3 regions of the Methylobacterium flocculans genome follow, and region 2 is predicted to be linked to each of the others. Evidence: riboswitches for the same ligand, from Rfam matches in the RefSeq annotation. Region 2 holds a riboswitch; each other region holds the start of a gene.
What was found. Region 2 has a riboswitch for cobalamin ahead of OF380_RS00955 (TonB-dependent receptor). Riboswitches for the same ligand answer to the same signal wherever they lie in the genome.
Positions count from the first base shown of each region.

Region 1: linked by a shared signal. The riboswitch ahead of OF380_RS05370 (CbtB domain-containing protein) and the one ahead of OF380_RS00955 (TonB-dependent receptor) in region 2 are both predicted to bind cobalamin.
Region 3: linked by a shared signal. The riboswitch ahead of OF380_RS21340 (TonB-dependent receptor) and the one ahead of OF380_RS00955 (TonB-dependent receptor) in region 2 are both predicted to bind cobalamin.

Region 1 covers NZ_CP107532.1:1,177,636-1,182,168, forward strand. Annotated here, with positions in the region: gene OF380_RS05350 (cobyric acid synthase) at 1-222, opposite strand, end outside; gene OF380_RS05355 (hypothetical protein) at 242-955, opposite strand; gene cobO (cob(I)yrinic acid a,c-diamide adenosyltransferase) at 955-1,560, opposite strand; gene cobU (bifunctional adenosylcobinamide kinase/adenosylcobinamide-phosphate guanylyltransferase) at 1,557-2,090, opposite strand; cobalamin riboswitch at 2,175-2,367, shown strand; gene OF380_RS05370 (CbtB domain-containing protein) at 2,420-2,596, shown strand; gene OF380_RS05375 (CbtA family protein) at 2,624-3,421, shown strand; gene OF380_RS05380 (DUF1636 domain-containing protein) at 3,414-3,827, shown strand; gene cobW (cobalamin biosynthesis protein CobW) at 3,824-4,533, shown strand, end outside.
Region 2 covers NZ_CP107532.1:205,717-210,249, reverse strand. Annotated here, with positions in the region: gene OF380_RS00970 (molybdopterin-containing oxidoreductase family protein) at 1-193, shown strand, start outside; gene OF380_RS00965 (ester cyclase) at 353-769, shown strand; gene OF380_RS00960 (GAD-like domain-containing protein) at 1,095-1,757, shown strand; cobalamin riboswitch at 2,052-2,252, shown strand; gene OF380_RS00955 (TonB-dependent receptor) at 2,359-4,509, shown strand.
Region 3 covers NZ_CP107532.1:4,443,327-4,447,859, reverse strand. Annotated here, with positions in the region: gene OF380_RS21355 (phosphatase PAP2 family protein) at 119-760, shown strand; gene OF380_RS21350 (SDR family oxidoreductase) at 827-1,702, shown strand; partial or broken gene OF380_RS21345 (hypothetical protein) at 1,729-2,205, opposite strand; cobalamin riboswitch at 2,361-2,575, shown strand; gene OF380_RS21340 (TonB-dependent receptor) at 2,892-4,533, shown strand, end outside.

The DNA.
Region 1 (4,533 bases), 970 kb from region 2:
CATGTGCACGGAGGGCGCGATTCCGGCCGCTCGCGCCTGCAGCGCCTGCGCCCGCCCGATCTCGCCGCCCTCCGCCGTGACGGCGGCGTTGTTCGACATGTTCTGCGGCTTGAACGGCCGCACCGCGAGGCCGCGCCGGGCGAAGACCCGGCAGAGCCCGGCGACGATCAGCGACTTGCCGACATCCGAGCCGGTGCCCTGGATCATGATGGCGCGGGTCATGCGGCGGGATCCGCTCATGTCAGGGCCGCGACGGCGGGGATGCCGAGCAGGCGGGATCGGCGGCGCGCGCAGCGCGACGGAAATCCAGGATGGCGGCCCCGTAGGTCTCGACGACTTCCGAGAACGGCGCCCGCTCCGCCGTGAACAGGACGGCGCGATGCTGGAAGAGCTGGCCGGGAATCGCGAGGTCGCCGCAGGAGGAGGCCGAGGGGGAAGCCTGGTCCCAGCCCTTCGGCAGCGGATGCCAGAGAAACCGGGCATCGATAGTCTGGCGCGTCGTGCCGAGGGCCTGCACGGCCCGGCCGAACGGCGTGTCCGTCGTCTCGAGGAGGCGGTTCATCTCGGGCGTCAGACGCTCGGGGACATACCAGTTCTCCGCCTCCGACAGCACGTGATCGCCGCAGGCGAGCCGGACCTGCCTGTACTTCAGGATCGCGTCGGGGCCGACGCTCAGGCGCTGGCGCGTCTCCTGGGAGGCCGGCTTGTCCACCGCGCGCTGCAGGTGTGCCGCGAGGCGGGGCGTCGCCGCCATGCCGTGGTCGGCGCACCACGCCTCCAGCGTCGCCGTGGCGGAACGGCTGGCGAGCAGCCGGGCATTCAGCCCCTCCATCACCGCCAGCACCTCCACCCGGCCGAGATAGGTGTCGGGCCAAGGCGCTGCGGTTTGGGCACGCGCGGACGGGTTTCCCATCAGGGCCAGGAGGGTCACGGCCAGGATCGCGACCGCCCGCATCAGAACTCGATCCCCACCTGCGCCTTCACCCCGGCGGCGAAGTGGTGCTTCACCGATGCCATCTCGGTGACGAGGTCGGCGGCCTCGATCAGCGCCGGCTTGGCGTTGCGGCCGGTGACGATGACGTGGAGGTCGGGGCGCCGGGCCCGGAACGCCGCCACCACCGCGTCGATGGCGAGGTAATCGTAGCGCAGGGCGATGTTGAGCTCGTCCAGCACCACGAGGCGGATCGTCGGATCGGCCATGAGGTCGAGGGCTTTCGCCCAGGCGTGCTCGGCGGCGGCGATGTCGCGGGCCTTGTCCTGGGTCTCCCAGGTGAAGCCCTCGCCCAGGGTATGCCAGTCGATCCGGTCGCCGAAAGCCTGGAGCGCATGCTTCTCGCCGGTGTCCCAGGCGCCCTTGATGAACTGGACCACCCCGACGCGCCAGCCATGGCCGAGCGCCCGCAGCATCAGCCCGAGGGCCGCCGTGGTCTTGCCCTTGCCGGGGCCGGTGTTGACGATGAGGAGGCCCTTCTCGATGGTCTTGCCCGCCACCTCGGCGTCCTGCACGGCCTTGCGCTTCTCCATCTTCTCCCGGTGACGGTCGGCCTCGGCATCGCTCATGGGGTGGCTCCGGGTTGGGGTTTCACGAACATCGGCAGGCCCGCCACCATGAAGACCACGCGGTCGGCGCGGGCCGCGAGGCGCTGGTGCAGACGCCCGGCGGCATCGCGAAAACGGCGGGCGAGGGCATTCTCCGGCACGATGCCGAGGCCGACCTCGCTGCCCACCAGCACCACCGGGCCGGGGGCCGCCGCACAGGCCGCGATCAGCGCGTCGGTGGCGGCGTCCACTGCGGCCTCGGACAGAATGAGGTTGGTCAGCCACAGGGTCAGGCAATCGACCAGCACCGGGCCGGACGCGGAGGCGACGGCCTCCGGCAGGTCGATGGGCACGTCCCGGGTGATCCAGTCGCCGGAGCGGCGCTCCCGGTGAAGGGCGATGCGCGCGCGCATCTCGTCGTCCCAGGCCTGCGCCGTGGCGAGATAGAGCCAGGGCGCAGGGCAGGCCTCGATCAGCCCCTCGGCGTGGACGCTCTTGCCCGAGCGCGCGCCGCCGAGCACCAGGGTCAGTCGGGGAGGCAGTTGCGGCATGCGCCTCCTGTGCCCGAGATCGCCCCCTCCGGTCAAAGGCGGGAAACCCCGCATCGCCGCGTTGTCAGCGAACCGGCAACCGCGTAGAAGCACAGGCTGGACGGTGCCCCGGCGACGGGGTGAAAAGGGAATGCGGTGAGGGGGCGACCCTGAAACCGCGGCTGCCCCCGCAACTGTGAGCGGAGACGGGACTGCCATCGGCCACTGGAGCGATCCGGGAAGGCGGCAGGACCAGCGACCCGCGAGCCAGGAGACCTGCCGTCCAGAGGGGACTTGTCGTCCCTCCCGCTCGATCGCGGCCGCCGGCGGGGCGGCCAGGAGATAAACCGATGTCGACCAACACCCTCGTCCTCACCGGCACCCGCACCAACGAGCGCCTCGGCGCCGTGCTCGTGGCCGCCTTCCTCGGCCTCGGCCTCGTGTTCATGGCGGGCTTCGCCCCCGCGATGGCGCTGCACAACGCGGCCCACGATTTCCGGCACAGCCAGAACTTCCCCTGCCACTGAGCGCCTCCGCTTAAGGCAGACACCCCCATGATCATCCGGCTCGTGTCGGCGGCCCTGGTCGCCGGCTTCCTCGCGGCCGTCGTCGCGACGGGCCTGCAGCTCGCGCTCACCTCGCCGCTCATCATCGCGGCCGAGCGCTTCGAGACGCAGGCGTCCCTCGCGCCCGACCAGACCTTCGGCGCGCCCGACCAGACCTTCGGTGCGCCCGAACTCGTGTCGCCCACCGCCCTGATCGTGCGCGTCCATGGCGGTCACGATCACGGCACCCGGGACCCCGCGGTCAGCGGCGGCGAGACGGCGCCCGACTGGCAGCCCGGCCCCGGCCTGCCGCGCATGGCCTTCACCGGGCTCTCCACCCTGGTGGGGGGCGTCGGCTACGCGCTGCTGCTCGGTGCCGTCCTGCTCGCGTGCAACCGCGAGCCCAGCCCGGAGACGGGCCTGCGCTTCGCCATCGGGGGCTTTCTCGCGGTCGCGCTGGCGCCCGCCCTCGGCCTCGCGCCGGAGCTTCCCGGCATGGAGGCCGCGCCGCTGGCCGACCGCCAGTTCTGGTGGGTGATGACGGCCGCCGCCACCGCCATGGGGCTCTACCTCATCGCGATCCGCCGGGCGCCGATCGCCATCGCGGGCGGCCTCGTGCTCCTCGTGGCGCCGCACCTCGCCGGCGCGCCGGAGACGAGCCACGCCGCCTCGAACCTGCCGGCGGCCTATGCGGCGCAGTTCGCCGCCCGCTCGCTCGGCATCGCCTTCGTGTTCTGGGCCGTGATCGGGCTGGCCTATGGCTGGGCCTGGGGGCTGTTCGGGCGGGACAGGCCGGCGCATGGCTGAGCCTGCACCCGAGCCCGTCACCCTCTACGTCTGCGCCACCTGCCGGGCCGCCGGCGACACCGCGGAGCCGCGTGCCGGCGCCCGCCTGCTCGCCGCCCTCCAGGACGCCGTCGGCGCGGGCGGCCATGCCGGCATCACGGTCGCGGGCGTCGAATGCCTCTCGGTCTGCAAGCGGCCCTGCACCGTGGCGGTCGCCTCGCAAGGCCGCTGGACCTACGTCTACGGCGACCTCGACGCCGCCGAGTCGGCCCGCACCATCCTGGAGGGCGTCGGCCTCTATGCCAGCACGCCGGACGGGATCGTGCCCTGGAAGGCGAGGCCGCAGGAATTCCGCAAGGGCGTCGTCGCCCGCATCCCGCCCTTTCCGCCGCTCGCGGCGCCCTGCCTCCCGGACGCCGCCGAATGACCCTCGTCGCGAAGATCCCCTGCACCATCGTCACCGGCTTCCTCGGGGCCGGCAAGACCACGCTGGTGCGCCACCTCGTCGAGAACGCGAACGGCCGGCGCCTCGCCATCATCGTCAACGAGTTCGGCGATATCGGCTTCGACGGCTCGTTCCTGGCCGCCTGCGGCATCGAGGGCTGCGGCGACGAGGACATCGTCGAACTCGCCAACGGCTGCATCTGCTGCACGGTGGCCGACGATTTCGTGCCGGCCCTGAACAAGCTCCTCGACCGGGCCGACCCGCCCGAGCACATCCTCATCGAGACCTCGGGCCTCGCGCTCCCGAAGCCCCTGGTCCAGGCCTTCCAGTGGCCGGCGATTCGCTCGCGGGTGACGGTGGACGGTGTGGTCGCCGTCATCGACGGCCCCGCCGTGGCGGCCGGCTTCTTCGCCGACGACCCGGCCGCCTCGGCTGCCCAGCGCGCGGAGGATACGAGCGTCGACCACGACAACCCGCTGGAGGAGGTCTTCGAGGACCAGCTCCTCTGCGCCGACCTCGTGGTCATGAACAAGGCCGACCTCCTCGACGCGGCCGGCCGCGCCAAGGTCCGGGCCGAGGTGACGGAGCACCTGCCCCGCGCGGTGAAGATGGTGGAGGCCGAGCACGGCCGCCTCGACCCCCGCGTGATCCTCGGGCTCGGCGCGGCGGCCGAGGACGACCTCGACGC
Region 2 (4,533 bases):
CGATCGCGGCGCATTCAAGGGGGTGGCCCGCATCACCGAGGACGTGAAGGCCGGCATTGTGGTCGCGACGCTTGGCTACTGGCGCCAGCTCAACGAGGGCACGGTCAACAGCATCTCATCGCACGCCTTCACCGACATGGGCCACGCCCCGTCGTTCTCGGACAACCTCGTCGAAGTCGCCCGGGCGAATTAGCCGAACGATGATCAACGCAGGCGTCCTTCCGGGGGGCCTGCGTCTAAGGTCTTGCTCGGTTCGATGGAGGCTTACGAAGCGAGCCTTTATGCGGGATGTCCCCGGACGGGCATCCGCGACAGGCGGCGTCCGAAGCGACGGTAAAGGAATGACCCCGACATGAGCGACATCACGACGGTTGCGAAGGCCTTCTTCGACGCCTGCGAGACAGGTGGTGGCTGGGAGGCTTGCGAGCGCTATTGCACCACTGACGCGACCTTCTCGGCCCAAGCCGACGCCTTGGCCGGCGTCACCTCGCTACGAGGCTATACCGAGTGGATGAAGGGGCTTCTGACCTTCATCCCCGACGGTCGGTACGAGGTGAAATCCTTCGCCACGGACGAGGAGCGCCGGAACGTAGCGGCTTACGGTATCTTCCGCGGGACCCATACCGGGGAAGGCGGTCCGTGCCCGCCGACGGGCAAGAGCACTTCGACCGACTACGTCTACATCATGCAGTTCGAGGGCGACAGGATCGTTGGGCTGACGAAAATCTGGAACGACGCCCAGGCCGTCAAGGAGCTTGGCTGGTCATAGCCCTCAAAGTGGCGCGCCCCATCTTCCAACGAGCAGTGTGACGAGGCCGCCATCCGCTAGCGCTCACGCAGCGTCAGCGGGCGGCTGCTTGCCTTGTGGCTGGTTCCGTAAGCGGAAGAACCGAAAAGGGTGGCTTTTTCCCGGTCTGCTTTTGGGAATCAGAATCAACAAATCAGACGTTCGCGCGAATTTTAAGGGACGACCGCTTCGCGCCAACACCGGTCATGCAGTGATGGCGATATGCTCTATGACGTGTCGAATCCTAGGAAACTCACGGTCGTTCTGATTTATTGATGCACTTTGAAGGCAGTGATGGGAGCGCCATATGAACGAATACCAGGTCAGGCTTGCTTCGATCGTGGAAAACTTCGGCGTTCCCAAGGACGGAGAAGCGGTCGACATGGAACGCCATAGGGGCCAAGTCCCGGACGCCATGATCGAGTTCTGGGAGCAGTATGGGACCGGGATCGTATTGGATGGATATTTTCAGTTTTGCGATCCCGCTCGATTTGCTTCGATCATGAAGGTTGTTTTCGATGGCGACAACGAGATCAGACCCGAACAGACACATGCCCTAGGCTTCGGGGCGTTTGGAACGATCGTCGCATGGAATGAAGTGTATCAGGACGTCGCCATCAACCTCGTGAGCAGCCAGGTGTCGTGCCCTTCTCTTGTAAGCGGCAAGACCTTCGATCCCAATATGGCCGTCACCAGCCAATTGATGATGATCGACGATCCGACCCTCGATGAATATGACGCAACGGTCAAAAAGCTTTTCAAGCCGACATGTGCCAAGCTGGGAAAGCTCGGCGTCGGGCAGATCTATGGCTTTAACCCGATCCTGACACTTGGCGGCAACAGAGCCCTGGAAAGTCTGACGATCTACGACGCGTTGCCGCATATGGCGGTCCTGGCGCAGGCGCATGAGATGCAGTTGATGGACAACGCCGCTTTTCCGCCTCGCCCGGTGCGGGTGATTTCTTCATGAACTCGGCCCAATGACCGCATTGGGCCGAATTTTGCCGTTCGGCAGAGCCTGGGTCTATGACCGCTTCCAGGCGACGCTCGCAGCAGCATGTATGACTATGTTGGGTCGAGATCCGCCTGTCCGCTCAACGACCGATTCGGGTGGATTTCCGCCGGTCCGCTGTCAGGCAGCAAACGTTCGAAGCAGGCGTTACGCGGTCGCCCCAAGCGAGCGCTCCCAAAGGTTCGCTTGTCACCTACCGAGCACACGGACCCGGAAAGTCTCGAACCGGCATTGACGCTGTGTCGCCTGATGGGGCTCCTTGTGCCTGACGGTTCCTTCTCGGAGGATCAAAAGGGAACGCGGTGAGGGCCTTGGCCCGATGCCGCGGCTGCCCCCGCAACTGTAAGCGGCGAGCCCATCATCAACACGTCACTGGATCTGCGAGGATCTGGGAAGACGATGAGAGGGCGGTGACCCGCGAGCCAGGAGACCTGCCGTCAGTCGTGGTCACACGCGAAACGCATCGGGCGGGGTGTCCTGGTGGGTGTCGAGGCGTTCGCATGTCGCGGGCGGACCAGCGTCTTCGCGGTGACGTGCCACAGACGTCACCCGAGGTCCTATGCCGCCCGTTCGTTCACGGCCCGCCTACCGAACCCTTCTGCTCGCATCCTGTGCCAGCCTCGTACCCTACGGCGCTCAGGTTCAACGAGCCTCTTCCCAGGCAGCAGAAGCCAATCTGGCCGAACTCTCAGTGACGGCGGAGGCGCCAGCCACCAATACGACCGGGCCTGCCGCGAGCGCAGGGTACGTCGGCGGTGTCACTGGCATCGGGGGTAGCCTCAGGACTGTCGATGCGGCGAGCGCTGGAGTGATTTCAGGCGCGCAGATCAACAGCCGCCCCATCACACGACCCGGCGAGGTGCTGGAGAGCGTGCCGGGCCTGATCGTTACCCAACATTCCGGAGAGGGGAAGGCCAACCAGTTCTTCCTGCGCGGGTTCAACCTCGACCACGGCACCGACATCGCCATCTCGGTCGACGGCATGCCGGTGAACATGCGGACCCATGCCCATGGGCAGGGCTACGCCGACCTCAACTTCCTCATCCCCGAACTTGTCGGCGCCGTCGAGTTCCACAAGGGGCCGTACTTCGTCCGCGACGGCGACTTCGCCTCGGCCGGGTCGGTGCGGATCGATTATCTTGACAAGGTGAACCGTAACCTCGCCCTGACCTCGTTCGGCTCCTTCGGTTTCAAGCGGGCGTTGACCATCGCCTCTGCGCCGCTGGGCCAAGGCACCCTCCTCGTGGCCGGCGAGGCCCAGACCTATGACGGTCCGTGGGACGTGCCGGACCGCCTACGCAAACTCAACGGCGTCGTCCGCTATAGCCAGGGCACGGCGCTGGACGGCTTCGCCCTCACCAGCATGGCCTACTGGGCGAAGTGGAACGCCACCAACCAGATCCCCGAGCGCGCGGTTTCGGAGGGCATCATCGGGCGGTTCGGCACCCTGAACCCGACCGATGGTGGGGATACCGGCCGCTTCTCGCTCTCCGGACGTTGGAGCCAGACCGGCGATGCTGGGATCACGCGGGCGAACGCCTACGTCATCCGCTACGGGATGAACCTGTTCAACGACTTCACCTACTTCCTCAACGACCCCATGAACGGTGACCAGTTCCGCCAGCGCGACAACCGGGTACTCGGCGGCGGCGAGCTCGGCCATACCTTCCAGGGCGACCTGTTTGGGATGCCGATGGAGAACGAGATCGGCGTCCAGACCCGAACCGACAGCATCCGGGTGGGCCTGTTCAACACCACGAACCGGCAGTATCGCTCGACCGTCCTCGACGACCGCGTGCTGGAGGCGAGCGGGGCGTTCTACTACGAGAACCGGCTACGCTGGACCGACTGGCTCCGCACCAGCGTCGGCCTCCGGGCGGATACCTACTACGCCGATGTCGTATCCGACACTGCGGCAAACTCCGGCAAGGCGCGCGATAGCATCGTCAATCCGAAGCTCGGCCTCGTGCTGGGCCCCTGGTTCGATACCGAGTTGTTCGTGAACTACGGCGGCGGCTTCCACTCGAACGACGCTCGCGGCGTGACCGCCACCGTCGATCCGGCAAGCCCGCTGTTCAACATCAGCCGCTCGCCCTTCCTGGTGCCCTCGACGGGGTCTGAGATCGGCCTGCGCAACCGCAGCATCGCCGGCCTGGAGACGGCGGTGACGCTGTTCCAACTCGATTTCGCCTCCGAGAACCTGTTCCAGGGCGACACCGGCACCACCGAGCCGAGCCGCCCCACCCGTCGCTTCGGCGTCGAGTGGATTAACCGCTACGCGGTCACACCCTGGCTCTCGCTGGAAGGGGACCTGACGGTCACCAACGCCCGCTTTGCGGACCGGGACCCTGCCGGCAACCGGGTACCCGAGGCCCCGACCACCATCGCGTCGGCCGGGTTCACCTTCGGCGAGGGCCTGGGCTGGTTCGGCTCGATGCGCTTTCGCTACTTCGGACCGCGCCCCCTGATCGAGGACAACTCAGTCCGCTCCAAGCCGACCGCGCTGCTCAACGGCCGCGTTGGCTACAATTTCGAGAACGGGATCAGCCTGTCCCTCGACGTCCTCAACCTCACCAACGCCAATGCCGACCAGATCACCTACTTCTACACCTCGCGTCTACCCGGCGAGGCAGCGGACGGTGTCGCCGACCGGCACTTCCATTCGGTCGAGCCGACAGCGGTAAGGCTGACCCTGGCGGGTCGGTTCTAGGATCTTCGAACGTCCGATGTCGGC
Region 3 (4,533 bases), 1.5 Mb from region 2:
GCCGGCCGGTTCCGGAACCGGCCGGGCCGGATCGCGCGATCCCGTCCGAACGATTCCCCGGGCTCGGCGTTTCTCCGGGCTCGGCGTCGACGGCCGTGCTGAAACCGGGGGCGGATCGATGCGAGAGGAAGCGGCCGGCTGGGCGCGGCGCCTGGAGGCCGGGGACATCCGCCTCGGCGTGTCCCTGGCCCGTGCGAAGGACACCCGGCCGGTGCGGGCCCTCGCGGCGGCGAGCGAGGGCGGCGGTTGGCGCTGGCTGCTCGCGCTCTCGACCGGCACCCTCGCCTACGGCCTCCTCAAGGGGAACCGTCCGCTGGCCGAGGCCGGGCGGCACATGCTCGCCTCGGGGGTACTGGCGGGGGTCGCCAAGACGAGCGTGAAGCGGCTCGTGCACCGCACCCGCCCCAACGTCCTCATGGACGAGGGCCTCTACGAGAAGGGCTGGTTCGGGCCGAACGTGGGGCCCTGGCAATCCTTCCCGTCGGGGCACTCGGCCATGAGCGTCGCGGTCGCCGCGGCCGCCGGCCGGGCCTGTCCGGAGATCCGGGGCGTCGCCACGGCGGCAGCCCTCGGCGTCGTGGTGGCCCAGGTGGTGCGGGGCGCGCATTTCCCGTCGGATGTCCTGGCGGGGGCGCTGGTCGGTCTGACGGCCGAGGCGGTCGAGCACAGGCTGGCGATCGGGCGGGCCTGCGTCGCCAGCCGCACGCCCCGGGACCGATCGCCCCGGGACCTCGCTAAAGGAGAGGCGGACCGGGCCTAACGGTCGCGGGGCCGGAACGCCGCGCGCAAGCACCGGTTGACGGGGCATTCCCTCCGGAGACCTCGCGTGCCCAGCAATCCCCTGACGACGTATCCCCGCCCGCCCTTCGAGGGCCAGCCGCAGAGCTTTCCCGGCAAGACGGGCCGGATGTCGCCCGAGCCGGATCACGGCGAGGCGAGCTACCGGGGCTCGGGCAAGCTCGAGGGGCAGGCCGCGCTCATCACCGGCGGCGACAGCGGCATCGGCCGCGCGGTGGCCATCGCCTTCGCCCGCGAGGGCGCGGACGTGGCGATCGCCTACCTGCCCGAGGAGCAGGCGGATGCGGAGGCCGTGGCGGGCTGGGTCGAGAAGGCCGGCCGTCGGGCCCTGCTGCTGCCCGGCGACCTCAAGGACGCCGCCCATGGCCGGGAACTGGTGGCGCGCACCGTCGCGGCCTTCGGGCGCCTCGACGTGCTGGTGAACAACGGCGCCTTCCAGCAGCCCAACGAAGGGCTCGACGGCATCGAGGACGCGATCTTCGAGGATCACTTCCGGACGAACGTGTTCGGCCCCTTCTACGTCACCAAGGCGGCCCTGCCCCACCTGAAGCCGGGCGCGTCCGTGATCTTCACCTCCTCGGTGAATTCCAAGCACCCGATGCCGTCGCTGCTGGCCTACAGCGCCACCAAGGGCGCGCTCAGCAACATGGTGCTCAGCCTCGCGCAACTGCTCGCCGAGAAGGGCATCCGCGTGAACGGCGTGCTGCCGGGGCCGATCTGGACGCCGTTCATCCCGTCCGGGATGAGCGAGGATTCGGTCAAGTCCTTCGGCTCCCAGGTGCCGTTCGGGCGGCCGGGTCAGCCCGCCGAACTCGCCTCCGCCTACGTGATGCTGGCGAGCGCGGAGAGCAGCTACACCTCGGGCGCCCTCGTCACGGTGGCGGGCGCCATGCCGGTGCTCTGATCGGCGCCGGCCGGCGCTGACGCCGGCCGCGGAAGCCGGACGAGACGCGGTCGCCAGATGCCCAGCACGACGTTGGCGGTGGCGACCGCGAGCAGCAGCCAGAGCGTCCCGCGCTCCGGCCCGAGCGACGCGCCGAGCGTGGCGGGATCGACCCGCCCCGCGAGCGCCGCGGCGCTCTGCTCCGCTTCCCAGCGCATCGGCCCCTGGACGTAGACCAGCCCGCCTTCGAACATCAGAACCCCGGTGGCGAGTTTCAGCCAGGCCCAGCCCGCGCCGAGGTAGGCGCGGGTCACGGCCATCGCCAGCAGGCCGGAGACCAGCACGAGCGCGAGGCTCGGCAGCACGATCCAGGTGGCCACAGCCCCCATGGCGGCACGCGCCACCGCGTATTCGCTGAGCGCGCTCGGCGGGGGCGCGACGCTCAGCATGGCGAGGAGCGCGGCCATCGCCCCCATCAGCCCGGTCGCCCCCATCGTGTGGAGGAACTTCATCAGGCGTCGCAGCATGCGTCCGGCCCCGCGCCACGATCGGGATACCGCGAATCGGGCGGCGTCCACGCTAGCACGATCGCCTCGAACCGACGCGCGACGCGGCCAGGGGCCTGCCGCGACCCGACACCACCCGGCAAGGCCCCCGATTGACGCCGGCCCACCGAACGGCCTAGCTTTCCCGCGACGGTTCCTCGTTCGAGGATCAAAAGGGAACGCGGTGCGGAGCTCGCTCCCATGCCGCGGCTGCCCCCGCAACTGTAAGCGGCGAGCCCATCATCAACACGTCACTGGGTGAAAGGTCCGTGAGGACCCGGGGCCTGGGAAGACGATGAGTGGGCGGCGACCCGCGAGCCAGGAGACCTGCCGTCAGTCGTGGTCACACGCGAAACGCACCGGGCGGGGTGTCCTGGTGGGTGTCGGGGCGTTCGCCTGTCGCGAACGGGTCGGCCTCGTTCGCGGTGACGTGCCACTTCGCGCATTTCGCGTCAGCCGTCCCATCGATGTCCGCCTCCGCCGCCACGCGCCCCGCGTTCCGTCGCCGCCTGCCCCGTCCGGTCGTTCCGGACGATCCGCGCGCGGCTGCCCCGCGAACGAACGCGTCCACGGCCCGTCTCAGCGATTGTAACATTATAACATTCGCTTTAGCGGAGGGGGAAGGTCGGTCCCGGCCGATGCCCGCGCCCGTTCCCGGTTGTCCCATGTCCCGCCTCGATCCTGCCCGCCTCGATCCTGCCCGCCGCGATCCCGCCCGTTCTGACCCGCCCGCCCCATCCCCGGGTCGCGTCTGGCCCGTCGCCGCCCTGCTCGGCGGCCTTCTGTCCGCCCCGGCCGCGGCGCAGCAGGCCGTGACCCTCGACACCCTCTCGGTGGCCGGCACCGGGATGGGCTCCCCGGCCCCGGCCGAGGGCCTCAACCTGGGGACCGTCACGCGCGGCGCCAGCCGACTCGGGCTGACGCCCCTGGAGACGCCCGCCAGCGTCGACGTGATCGCGGGCGAGACCACCCGCCTGCGCGGCCAGAACACGGTGGCCGAGGCCGTGACCCAGAACGCCACCGGCATCACCACCGTGGCGGCCCCCGGCAACGGCAACGGCGCCTTCACGGCGCGGGGATTCGCCGGCCCGAACTCGATCCAGCAGCTCTACGACGGCACCCGCCTGTTCGTCGGCGCCGGAACCGTCACCTTCCCGTTCGACACCTGGAACGTCGAGCGCATCGAGGTGCTGCGCGGGCCGGCCTCCGTGCTCTACGGCGACGGCGCCATCGGCGGCGTCATCAACGTCGTGACGAAGAAGCCGGTGTTCACGCCCCTGAACGAGGCCCGCGCGGCGGTGGGCTCGGACGGGCTCGCGCGCCTCGCCCTCGATTCCGGCGGCCCCATCGGCGAGGCCCTGGCCTATCGCCTCAACGTCAGCGGCAACCGGACCGAGGGCTGGATGTCGCCGGACGGACGTTTTCGCAACCTCGCGGTCTCGGGCGCCCTCACCTTCCAGGCGACGCCCGACCTCGCCTTCACGGTGAGCCACGACCTCGGATACCAGGAGCCGGCCCGCTACTGGGGCACGCCTCTGGTCAACGGGCGCATCCTCGATGCCGTCCGGTTCAACAACTACAACGTCCGTGACGCCAAGATTTTCTGGATGGACAACTGGACCCAGCTCAAGACCGAGTGGAGCCCGAGCGCCGACATCACCGTACGCAACACCGCCTACCGGCTGCAGAGCCGGCGCCAGTGGCTCGACGTCGAGCAATACGCCTTCAACAGCTCCACCGGCCGCATCGACCGGTCGAGCTACACCGAGATCTACCACCAGCAAGAGCAGGTCGGGAACCGCTTCGACGCGGCCTTCCAGGGCACCCTGTTCGGGTTTCGCAACGCGTTCCTGGCCGGCTTCGACGTGAACCACATCGGCTTCCGGCACACCAACAACTTCGCCTCCGAGGGCGGCGGGCTCACCACGAGCGTCGACCCCTTCGCCTACGACCCGGGCCTGTTCCCCACCAACGGCCGCGCGTCGCCGGCCTATGCCACCCGCACGAACCAGGCCTCGGTCTTCGCCGAGAACCGCCTGATCCTGTCGGATCAGGTCTCCCTCCTGGCGGGCGTGCGCTACGACGCGCCGAGCCTCCACCGCCGCAACCTCGTCACGGGCGCGACCTTCGACCAGGATTTCCAGGCGCTCAGCTACCGCTTCGGCGCGGTCTACAACCCGACCCCGCTGCTGGCGCTCTATGCCCAAGTCGCCACCGCCACCGATCCGGTCGGCAGCCTGATCTCGCTGTCCCAGAGTCTCGCCAGTTTCCGGCTCTCCACCGGCGAGCAGGTCGAGGTCGGCGCCA